DNA from 2 places in the Mixta intestinalis genome. Region 2 is predicted to be linked to the other one. Evidence: predicted binding sites of a transcription regulator. Region 2 holds the regulator's gene; the other holds the start of a gene.
The links. The regulator LexA, encoded in region 2, represses DNA repair genes until DNA is damaged. The targets are predictions, from matches to a motif close to TNCTGTATGTACATACAGNA.
Positions count from the first base shown of each region.

Region 1: a site for LexA is predicted at 3,221-3,240, ahead of C7M51_RS05625 (metal-dependent hydrolase). Genes of this name have one in related genera too.

Region 1 is NZ_CP028271.1:1,185,788-1,191,694, reverse strand. It holds gene C7M51_RS05645 (YniB family protein) at 1-423, opposite strand, end outside; gene hxpB (hexitol phosphatase HxpB) at 584-1,255, shown strand; gene kduI (5-dehydro-4-deoxy-D-glucuronate isomerase) at 1,507-2,343, shown strand; gene kduD (2-dehydro-3-deoxy-D-gluconate 5-dehydrogenase KduD) at 2,374-3,135, shown strand; gene C7M51_RS05625 (metal-dependent hydrolase) at 3,259-3,846, shown strand; gene C7M51_RS05620 (L-cystine transporter) at 4,021-5,412, shown strand; gene katE (catalase HPII) at 5,579-5,907, shown strand, end outside.
Region 2 is NZ_CP028271.1:3,341,376-3,347,282, reverse strand. It holds gene ubiC (chorismate lyase) at 56-583, shown strand; gene ubiA (4-hydroxybenzoate octaprenyltransferase) at 603-1,463, shown strand; gene plsB (glycerol-3-phosphate 1-O-acyltransferase PlsB) at 1,530-3,953, opposite strand; gene C7M51_RS15460 (diacylglycerol kinase) at 4,082-4,450, shown strand; gene lexA (transcriptional repressor LexA) at 4,556-5,164, shown strand; gene dinF (MATE family efflux transporter DinF) at 5,266-5,907, shown strand, end outside.

The DNA of each region.
Region 1 (5,907 bases), 2.2 Mb from region 2:
CTCTTCGAGCTGCTGGCGGCTGCGTCCTTCGTCGCCTTTCGCCTGCTCCAGAATCAGCATATCCTCCACGCCCTCTTTCAGATGACGTGACTGCCGCCACATCCGCGCCCCGGATGCCTGTAGCGCCAGGCCGACAAAAATCAGAATGTAAATCACCCAGAAACCTATATTGCTGCCGCTATGGAAATTCGGCACCGGCGAATTTCGCCAGAAAAAACCGAGAAACGGCGTGTTAAAGCGGATCATATCGATCATCACATGCATAAAATCGAGCAGGACGGCATCAATACCGGGCCGTTTTCCGCTGTGCTGAAACATAAATCCCAGTAGTGAGATCAGCGTTGAAATCAGCGCCGGAATAAAAATAATCCAGCCAGCCACGCGTTTGATGATGGCAACACGGCCAGCCTGTTGATAAGTCATGGGTTCTCCTTGTACCTGTTGTCTGGCTGTAAGTCTACCTGCTGTCAGGGAAATCTGCCTGAAAAAAAGCGTTGGCAATGGCTATTATCCTGGCGAGACATACATACCTGTTTGGCTGCTTCATGCTATGGTGAAACAAACTGTCAAACCGGAGTTTCGTATGACCTATACCCGCCCTGTACTGGCCGCAATATTTGATATGGATGGATTGCTGATCGATTCTGAACCGTTATGGGATCAGGCCGAGCTGGATGTTTTTGCCACGCTGGGCGTGGATCTTTCGCGGCGCAGCGAACTGCCCGATACGTTGGGTATGCGTATCGATCAGGTGGTACGCATGTGGTATGAAACGCTGCCGTGGAACGGCCCCAGCCAGCAGGAAGTCACCGAGCGCATTATCGCCCGCGCCATTAACCTGGTGGAGGAGAAAAAACCGCTGCTGCCGGGCGTGGAGCAGGCGCTACAGCTTTGCCATGCGCAGGGGTTGAAGGTCGGCCTCGCCTCCGCCTCGCCGCTGCATATGCTGGAAAAGGTAATGGCGATGTTTAACCTGCGCGACTATTTTGAAGTCCTGGTTTCCGCTGAATCGCTGCCGTGGAGCAAGCCTCATCCGCAGGTTTATCTGGATGCCGCCGCGCGACTCGGCGTCGATCCGCTCAACTGCGTCACGCTGGAGGACTCTTTTAACGGCATGATCGCCACCAAAGCGGCCCGGATGCGTTCGGTGGTCGTGCCCGCACCGGAGTATCGTGACGATCCCCGCTGGGCGCTGGCTGACGTTAAGCTGGACTCGCTGCTGGCGCTGACGCCTCAGCATCTGAAAGGTTATTAAGCGCGGCCCGCTTCGCTGATGCAGCGGGTTTGCTGCCTGCGATGATTATGCCCGGCGCGGTTTAACTCGCGCGTCGGGCTGTTTTAATACCGCGACAAGCCAGGTAATTTTCTGACAAACTTGATCTGGCGTGCAGAATAAATAAAACACCATTTCATTTTTATTGAATTCATCTTCCGTCAGGCCTATCATGTTTCTCACGATACAGGTGAGCTATCACCCTATATTTTTAACGACAGAGAGGCATCGACATGCAAGTTCGTCAGAGCATCCACAGCGACCATGCCCGTCAGCTGGACACAGCGGGTTTACGACGCGAATTCCTCATCGAAAAAATTTTTGATGCTGATAATTACACCATGACCTACAGCCACATTGACCGCGTTATCGTGGGTGGCGTTATGCCGGTCCACAACAGTGTGACCATCGGTAGCGAAGTAGGTAAACAGCTGGGCGTAAGCTACTTCCTGGAGCGTCGTGAGCTGGGCGTAATCAATATCGGCGGCCCAGGTATCATCGAGGTTGACGGTAAAGCCTGGGAAATCGGCAACGAAGAAGCGCTGTATGTCGGTATGGGCGCGCAGTCCGTGGTGTTCAAAAGCGTTGACGCCAGCAAACCGGCCAAGTTCTACTACAACAGCGCACCGGCCCATACGCGCTACCCTGACAAAAAAATCACCCCGGCTGACGCCTCTCCGACCACGCTCGGCGATGCATCCACCAGCAACCGCCGCACCATCAATAAATATATCGTGCCGGACGTGCTGCCTACCTGTCAGCTGACCATGGGCCTGACCAAGCTGGAAGAAGGCAGCCTGTGGAACACCATGCCTTGCCACACGCATGAACGCCGTATGGAAGTTTACTTCTACTTCGATATGGATGAAGAAACCGCCGTATTCCATATGATGGGTCAGCCGCAGGAAACACGTCACCTGCTGGTTCATAACGAACAGGCTATTCTTTCACCGAGCTGGTCAATCCATGCAGGCGTTGGCACCAAACGCTATACCTTCATCTGGGGCATGATGGGTGAAAACCAGGTGTTCGATGATATGGACCACGTAAAAGTCAGCGAGCTGCGTTAACGTCGAAAGTCGAAAGAAGGAAGCGAATGAATGATCCTTAATGCATTTAATCTGCAGGGCAAGGTCGCGCTGATCACCGGTTGCAACACGGGTCTGGGCCAGGGCATGGCTGTCGGTCTGGCGCAGGCGGGCTGCGATGTGGTTGGCGTCAACCGCTCCGGCGCACGTGATACCCCTGCGCTGGTTGAAGCCGCAGGCCGTCGCTTCGTCAATATTGATGCTGATTTAATGGACAGCAGCGCGATTCCGCAGGTGGTGGAAAAAGCGGTAGCCGCCTTTGGTCGCATCGATATTCTGATCAACAACGCCGGGATTATCCGCCGCCAGGACGCGATTGAATTCAGCGAACAAAACTGGGACGACGTAATGAATGTCAACAGCAAGACGGTATTCTTTATGTCGCAGGCGGTAGCGCGTCAGTTTATCAGCCAGGGCAGCGGCGGTAAGATCATTAATATCGCCTCCATGCTTTCCTTCCAGGGCGGAATTCGCGTCCCGTCCTATACCGCGTCAAAAAGCGCGGTAATGGGCCTGACGCGTCTGATGGCGAACGAATGGGCGGCGCACAATATCAATGTGAACGCCATCGCGCCGGGTTATATGGCAACGAACAACACTGAACAGCTGCGTAATGATGAAGATCGCAGTCAGGAAATTCTGAGCCGTATTCCTGCCGGACGCTGGGGCGTACCGCAGGATCTGATGGGTCCGGTGGTCTTCCTCGCCTCATCCGCTTCTGATTACGTAAACGGCTATACGCTGGCGGTTGACGGCGGCTGGCTCGCTCGTTAACCCTTACCGGGCGGGGTTTCACCTCGTCCGGCATTCACTTCTGGTTACAACGTCACAACTTCCCTTCTACTGGATAAATCCCCTATACTGGATACATTGACAGTTAGTTTCCAGGTTATTTCCATGACGGCCGAAGGCCACGTTATTTTCGCCATTGCCAGCGCTATTTTTGCCAAGCGCGCCGAGCTAACGCCTGAGCTGGCTAACGGTGACTGGTGGCATATTATTCCGGCGGTGCTGCTCACCTGCCTCCTGCCCGATATCGATCATCCTCGTTCCACGCTCGGTCAGCGCTTTCGCTGGATATCGCAGCCTGTAGCGCGGGCATTTGGCCATCGCGGTTTTACCCACAGCCTGCTGGCAGTGCTGGGCGGTGTGGCGCTGTTACAGTTTAATCTGCCCCAAACCTGGCCAGTGCCTGCTGATGCCCTGCACGGCATGGTACTGGGCTATCTCAGCCATATCGCGGCGGATATGCTGACGCCCGCTGGCGTGCCGCTGCTTTGGCCCTGCCGCTGGCGTTTCCGCTTACCGCTGCTGAATACCCGCTCCGGCAACCAGCTGGAGCGCATCTTTTGCCTGGCGCTGGTGATCGGCGCACTCTGGTTCCCACCGGGTATGCCGCATTTTGGCGCAGACGGCTGGCCCACCAAACTTATGAATAACGTTCAGTTTGGCATAAACCGCTTAATTAACCTGCGATATGACTGATTTTTATACTAATTAATCAAAAAAGTTATAAACAATTCCATTCGGATCTAATCCCCCTTTTGGCCAAGCTGTTACCATGCGGCCAACCGCGCCATATCGGCGTCAGAAATTAATTTCGCCCTGCTTCACCGCCTCGGCAATCCCGGCGGTGAGGCAAACTCATGGAGAAACAGGATGACTGTCCCGCTTATTCTCAATATCCTGGTGTTTATCGTACTGCTGATCGTGCTATCCCGTCTGGGACGCAACGGCTGGAGTCTGTCGAAAAAGGTGCTGGCAGGCCTGGTGATGGGCGTACTGTTCGGCCTGGCCTTACAGCTGATCTATGGCGACAGCGCGCCGGTGCTGAAAGCGTCTATCGCCTGGTTTAACGTGGTCGGCAACGGCTATGTGCAGCTGCTGCAAATGATCGTTATGCCGCTGGTTTTCGCCTCAATCCTCAGCGCCGTGGCGCGTTTGCATAACGCCTCCTCACTGGGAAAAATCAGCGTATTAACTATCGGCGTCCTGCTGTTTACTACCGCTATTTCTGCACTGGTGGGCGTTTTCGTTACCTCGCTGTTTGGTCTTAGCGCAGAAGGTCTGGTACAGGGCGCGCAGGAAACCGCTCGTCTCTCCGCCATTCAGTCCAACTACGCGGGTAAAGTTGCCGATCTCAGCGCGCCGCAAATGCTGCTGTCGTTTATTCCGAAAAACCCGTTTGCCGATCTGGCCGGCGCTAACCCTACTTCGATCATTAGCGTGGTAATTTTTGCTGCCTTCCTCGGTGTGGCGGCGCTGCAACTGCTGAAAGACGATCGGGAAAAAGGCGAGCGTGCGCTGAAAGCGATTGAGGTTTTACAGCTGTGGGTAATGAAGCTGGTGCGCCTGATCATGAAGCTGACGCCGTACGGCGTACTGGCGCTGATGACCAAAGTCGTGGCCGGTTCTAATTTGCAGGATATCATCAAACTCGGCAGCTTTGTGGTTGCCTCCTATCTTGGCCTGGCGATTATGTTTGCGGTGCATGCGCTGCTGCTGTCGGTAAACGGCATCAACCCGATGCGCTTTTTCCGCAAGGTCTGGCCGGTAATTACCTTCGCCTTCACCAGCCGCTCCAGCGCGGCCAGCATTCCGCTTAATGTGGAGGCGCAAACCCAGCGTCTGGGCGTACCGGAATCGATCGCCAGTTTCTCCGCCTCATTTGGTGCGACTATCGGTCAGAACGGCTGTGCCGGACTTTATCCGACCATGCTGGCAGTGATGGTGGCACCGACGATGGGCATCAACCCGCTCGATCCGGTCTGGATCGCCACGCTGGTGGGTATCGTTACCCTCAGCTCCGCCGGGGTTGCAGGCGTTGGCGGCGGTGCCACCTTCGCGGCGCTGATCGTACTGCCAGCGATGGGGCTGCCGGTGACGCTGGTAGCGCTGCTGATCTCCATCGAACCGCTGATCGATATGGGCCGTACCGCGCTGAACGTCAACGGCTCCATGACCGCCGGTACGCTCACCAGCCACTGGATGAGGCAGACCGATAAGCGGTTGTTCAACAGCGATGAGCACCAAGAACTGGCGCACCGCTGACAGACTAAGGGCCGGATATCCGGCCCTTTTTTATTGCCGCTATCTTTTCAGACGCGCACCGCCCCGCCCGTGCGCTATAACACAAATCCCCGGAAAATCCAGGCGTACCTATGGTGCTGTTCTATAGTTAATGGAGTCTTGCACGACATCAACAGGAGCGATGCCAATGTCGAAAGAAACCGATAATAAGGAACTGAGCCACAGCGCACCGGCTACTGGTCCTGAATCCGCTAAGCCCGGCCTTGATTCACTGGCGCCAGAGGATGGTTCACATAAGCCTTCAGCCGAACCTACTCCGCCCGGCAAACAGCCAACCGCCCCCGGCAGCCTGAAATCACCCGCTACGCGTAACGCCAAGCTCGATCAGCTGGACGCCCACCGTAAAGGCGGCGAAAATTTCCCGCTCACCACCAATCAGGGAACTCGCATCGCCAACGATCAGAACTCCCTGAAAGCGGGCACGCGTGGCCCAACGCTGCTGGAAGACTTTATTAT
Region 2 (5,907 bases):
CTGTGCCTGTCTCTGCGCTACACTATGGCACCTGATTTCTTACCGGAGATGCCGTATGTCAGATAACGCGCTTTCCCTGTTGCGCGCCATCGAATGGCTTCCCGCTTCGTCACCGCTTCTCTCTGCCGCACTGCTTGACTGGCTATTGGAAGAGGATTCAATGACGAAGCGCTTTGAACGCCACTGTCGGCAAGTTACCGTTGAGCCACAATATGAGGGTTTTGTCACCGCCGAGGCGATAGCCGCAGAGCTGCCGTTTCTGTCGCGAGAGTCGCGCTACTGGCTGCGCGAGGTAATCCTTTTTGGCGATGGTGTGCCCTGGCTGGTTGGCCGCACGGTAGTGCCGGAATCAACGCTGAACGGACCGGAAATGAAGCTTAGCCAGCTGGGTAACTGCCCGCTGGGTCGTTATCTTTTTTCTTCCTCAACGCTGACGCGGGACTTTATCGATCCTGGTATCGTTGCAGCGCAGTGGGGACGTCGATCCCGCCTGCGTTTGTCAGGCAAGCCGCTGCTGTTGACCGAACTTTTTTTGCCCGCTTCGCCGCTTTATCAAAGTCTGTCTGGAGAAACGCGTGACTAATCTCGAGAAAGGAGTGACGCTGACAAAGCTACAGGCGTACAGCCGCCTGATGCGTATTGATAAACCTATCGGCTCGCTGCTGCTATTGTGGCCAACACTGTGGGCGCTGTGGCTGGCAGGTGAGGCAGTGCCATCGTTACAAGTGCTGTTGGTGTTTGTGCTCGGCGTCTTTTTTATGCGCGCGGCGGGTTGTGTGGTAAATGACTTCGCCGATCGGAAAATCGACGGACATGTAAAGCGTACCCAGATGCGTCCGCTGGCCAGTGGCGCGGTCACGGAAAAAGAGGCGAAAGTGCTGTTTGTCGCCCTGGTGCTGATCTCCTTTGCGCTGGTGCTGACGATGAATGCATTAACCATCTGGCTGTCGTTTGCCGGGCTGGTGCTGGCGTGGATTTACCCTTTTATGAAGCGCTACACTCATTTGCCGCAGGTGGTGCTGGGCGCAGCTTTCGGCTGGGCGATACCTATGGGCTGGGCAGCGGTCAGCGGTAGCGTGCCGCTTAACTGCTGGCTGCTGTTTTTCGCCAATATTTGCTGGACGGTGGCTTACGATACGCAGTACGCCATGGTGGATCGGGATGACGATTTAAAAATTGGTGTCAAATCAACGGCGATCCTGTTCGGGCGCTTCGATAAGCTGATTATTGGATTATTGCAGCTGGCGACGCTGCTGCTGTTGATATGGGTAGGATTGCGTATGGCGCTGGATGGCGCTTTTTACTGGTCGCTACTGGTTGCCGGTGCGCTCTTTGTGCATCAACAAAAATTAATCGCCGATCGTCAGCGTGAGCGCTGTTTCCAGGCCTTTTTGAATAACAACTATGTTGGGCTGGTGGTGTTTGTTGGCGTTGCGCTGAACATGCCGCCTTTCAGCCAGTAGTAAGATAAACAGAATAATAAAACGGGCGCTCCAGGGCGCCCGTTTTGTTTTATGCGCCAGCTTAACTCAGCTGTGCGCGACTGCATTTTCAATGGTTTGTCGCACGTCACTGGTAATCAACTCTGACAGCAGGCGAGAGGTGCTCTGCGTTTTGTCCAGCGCCGCATCGCCGGTATCGCTGATATAGCCTTCATCACGCAGCGTCAGCACCAGCGTCGAGAAGACCGCTTTATCAAAGAACTCTGGTGCGTTGATACCGTGCAGTACCGACAGGCGCTGGGCCAGGGTACGGCTCTCTTTCTCCAGCGAACCGCGATTAATTTCTGGGTTGGCGCTCAGGATAGAGAAAGTGATGGCATAGCGCTGTAGCGTTTCACGCATCCCGGCAGCCAACAGCTGTAGCGTCCGAAAGCGAGTGGCATTCAGGCGCATCGTTTCGCCCTCAACCGTAATAAGCTGCTGGCGTGCCAGCTCCGCTACCAGAGACTGAAGCAGCTGCGGCAGCTGCGCTTGATCCCAGCGCAGGAACAGTTCGCTTTTCAGCAGCGGATAGATCACTTCTACCTGACGTAGCAGCTCTGCGGTATCAATCTCGCGGCGCTGCTGCACAATCGCGGCGATCAGCGACGGCATGACCAGCATATGATGTACGTTATTGCGGTAATACGTCATCAACACAGCCTGCTCACGCGGCAGAATAATGATATCGCCGATATTGTCCTGCTCGGTCTCAAACTTGTTCATGCTTAGCGCATGTTTCAGCAGCGCTTCTGGCGTCATATCCGGCACGGTAGCATCCGGCGAATAGGGCACGTTGCGCAGCAGCTCAAGATAGCATTCTAACTGTTCCAGCAGCTGTTCGCGGGTTAGCGAACGCTGACGTGAAGCGAGCAGGGCAGTTACGCACAGGTTCATCGCGTTGACGGCACCGGCGTTATTAATACGCACCATAACCTGCTGAGCGATATCGTTAACTGCCGGCGTCAGCCACTGCGGGCGCTGAGCCACAATGGGATCGATAGAGTCACGCCACTCCGGTACCTGTTTGTTAAGGTAGCTCACCAGCGGCAGCGGTTCGCCGAAGTTAACGTAGCCCTGCCCCAGGTTGCGCAGCTTACTGAGGCCACGCACCATCTGCATAAAGCTCTCTTTCTCTTTCGCCGCGCCGCGCAGCTCTTTGGCGTAAGTACCCACTTCCATTACGTGCTCGTAACCGATATAGACCGGCACCACGGTAATCGGGCGATTACCGCCACGCAGCATCGCCTGTATCGTCATTGCCAGCGTGCCGGTTTTCGGATCGAGCAGGCGTCCGGTACGCGAGCGCCCGCCCTCAACAAAATACTCTACGGAATAACCGCGGCTGAACAGTTCGCCCAGATATTCACGGAACACCGTGGAGTAGAGTTTGTTGCCTTTAAAGGTGCGACGGATAAAGAATGCACCCAGGCGGCGGAAAATCGGACCGGCGGGCCAGAAGTTAAGGTTAATACCGGCGGCGATATGCGGCGGCACCAGGCCCTGATGATAGAGCACATAGGAAAGCAGCAGATAATCCATATGGCTGCGGTGACAAGGTACGTAAACCAGCCCATGTCCGTCCAGCGCCAGCTGACGCACTCGTTCGCCGCCGCTAACGTTGATGCCCTGATAAATTTTGCTCCACGTCCAGCCGATAACGCGATCGGTAAGGCGGATCATTTCATAGGAGAAGTTGGCAGCAATTTCTTCCATCAGCTCGACGGCATTTTGCTGCGCTTTTTCCTGCGAAATTTTCTTACTGCGCGCCTCATCTTCTACCGCTTTAGCGATAGCTGGTGATTGCAACAGCTTGTTAAACAGATCGTGGCGTACCGGCAGACGTGGCCCTACGGCAGCCAGCCGTTGACGGGCGAAATGGATGCGCGCCACACGCGCCAGTTTTTGCGCGATAGTTTTATCGGTACCGTGTTCCGTCGCCATTCGGCGTAGCGAAACCATCGCTGAAAAGCGAACAAAACTGTCACGCCCCAGCCACAGCACGGCGAAAAATTTTTGCACCCCGTTCAGTTCGCGCAGATAAGGTGTCTGTTCGCCCTGTACCTCGCGTCCCGGCGCACGGCCAAACATCACCGAAACCGGCACCATCTGTACGTCTAAATCGGGATTATTACGGTGCAGATCGAGATAATCGTGAAACAGCTTCACCGATTCCTGATTCGGCACGAAATAGGGGAATACGCGCGGGCCGTCATGAATAAAAACATAACGCGGCAGCAGCGTACCATCGATCTCCAGCGGCTCAAGCGGATCGGGCAGATCATGCAGGCGGCACTGGGTGCGCAGCGCCAGCAAATCGGCCTTTGAATCGTAAGGCAGCACATACATAATGGGGCGTGATGTATCCAGACCCAGTTCGGTGACCGGATCGCCCGGTATCGCCTTACTTTTAACTAAAAATGTAAGTGGTAAATTCAGTAACTTATAATAAAGTTTACGCCAACCTGACATAGACAACATGAAGCCTCTTGTTAGCAAAGCGCGGCAAGCATACCAGAAAGCGCATTGAAGATCTGTGGTGTTGCATTTAGTGCTCCACCCTGACATTGACGTTAAACATGGCAAAGGGTTCCCTGAAGATGGCAAATAACGTAACGGGCCTGGTACGCATCATCAAAGCGGCGGGCTATTCCTGGAAAGGCTTGCGCGCGGCATGGCAACATGAGGCGGCGTTCCGTCAGGAAGCGGTGCTGGCGCTGGTGGCCATTATTATTGCCTGTTGGCTGGATATCGATGCCATGACGCGAGTCATGCTGATCGGTTCGGTGGTGCTTATCATCATTGTTGAAATCCTTAACAGCGCTATCGAAGCGGTCGTTGACCGTATCGGCAACGAATTCCATCCGCTGGCTGGACGGGCGAAGGATATGGGATCCGCCGCCGTTCTGATCAGCATCATACTGGCGCTTTTTGTCTGGGTAACCTTGCTCTGGTCATATTTGCGATAGCGCTTCCGTAATAGACAAAGTGTCGTTTTTTACGCGGCAATTGGTTTCCATTCCGCCAATACCTGTATATACTCACAGCGACTGTATAAACAACCAGGGGGCGGGATGAAAACCTTAACGGCTCGGCAGCAGCAGGTTTATGACCTGATTCGCGATCACATTAACCAGACGGGGATGCCGCCTACACGTGCGGAAATTGCCTCTCAGCTGGGCTTCCGCTCCCCTAACGCTGCTGAAGAACACCTGAAAGCGCTGGCGCGTAAAGGCGTAATTGAGATGGTCTCCGGTGCGTCGCGTGGTATTCGCCTCATGGCGGAAGAAGAAAACGGCCTGCCGCTGATCGGTCGTGTCGCCGCCGGTGAGCCGCTGCTGGCGCAGGAACACATTGAAAGCCGCTTTCAGGTCGATCCTAATCTGTTTAAGCCCCATGCAGATTTTCTGCTGCGCGTAAGCGGCATGTCGATGAAAGATATCGGTATCGTTGATGGTGACCTGCTGGCGGTTCATAAAACGCAGGATGTGCGTAACGGGCAGGTAGTGGTAGCGCGTATTGATGATGAAGTCACGGTAAAACGCCTGAAAAAACAGGGCAACACAGTACAGCTACTGCCAGAAAACAGCGATTTCCAACCGATCGTGGTCGATTTGCAACAGCAGACGCTGACGATTGAAGGACTCGCCGTTGGCGTTATTCGTAACGGCGACTGGCTCTGATGCTGCGGTGGCGGCTGTGGTCGCCACCCCGTTTCGCTTCCTCTCTTTTTCTCCGGCGATAACCGCTGTGGCCTGTCGCCATATTGTTATCACGGATGGTCATGCAACTCTTTTCAGCAACTGATAAACAACTTTGGCGGCTGGCGCTGCCGATGATCCTCTCCAACATTACCGTTCCGCTACTGGGCCTGGTTGATACCGCCGTTATTGGGCATCTGGACAGCCCGGTTTATCTGGGTGGCGTAGCCGTTGGCGCTACGGCGACCAGCTTTCTGTTTATGCTGCTGCTGTTTCTACGTATGAGCACTACCGGTCTGACGGCGCAGGCTTTTGGTGCCGACGATAAAGCCGGGATGGCGCGCGCGCTGGTGCAACCATTGCTGATGGCGCTGGTGGCTGGCGGATTATTTATCTTGTTGCGTTACCCGCTCAGTAGTCTGGCGGCACAGGTAGTCGGCGGTAGCCCGGAAGTGCTTGAACAGGCACAGCGTTTTATTCAGGTGCGCTGGCTCAGTGCGCCTGCCACGTTAGCAAACCTGGTGATTCTCGGCTGGCTGCTGGGCGTGCAGTATGCGCGTGCACCGGTGATTTTACTGGTGACAGGCAACCTGGTGAATATTCTGCTCGATCTGTGGTTTGTCATTGGTCTCCGCTGGGGCGTTGCGGGCGCTGCATCGGCAACGGCGATTGCTGAATACGTTACGCTGGCGGTAGGGCTGGGGATGGTATGGCACGTAATGCGT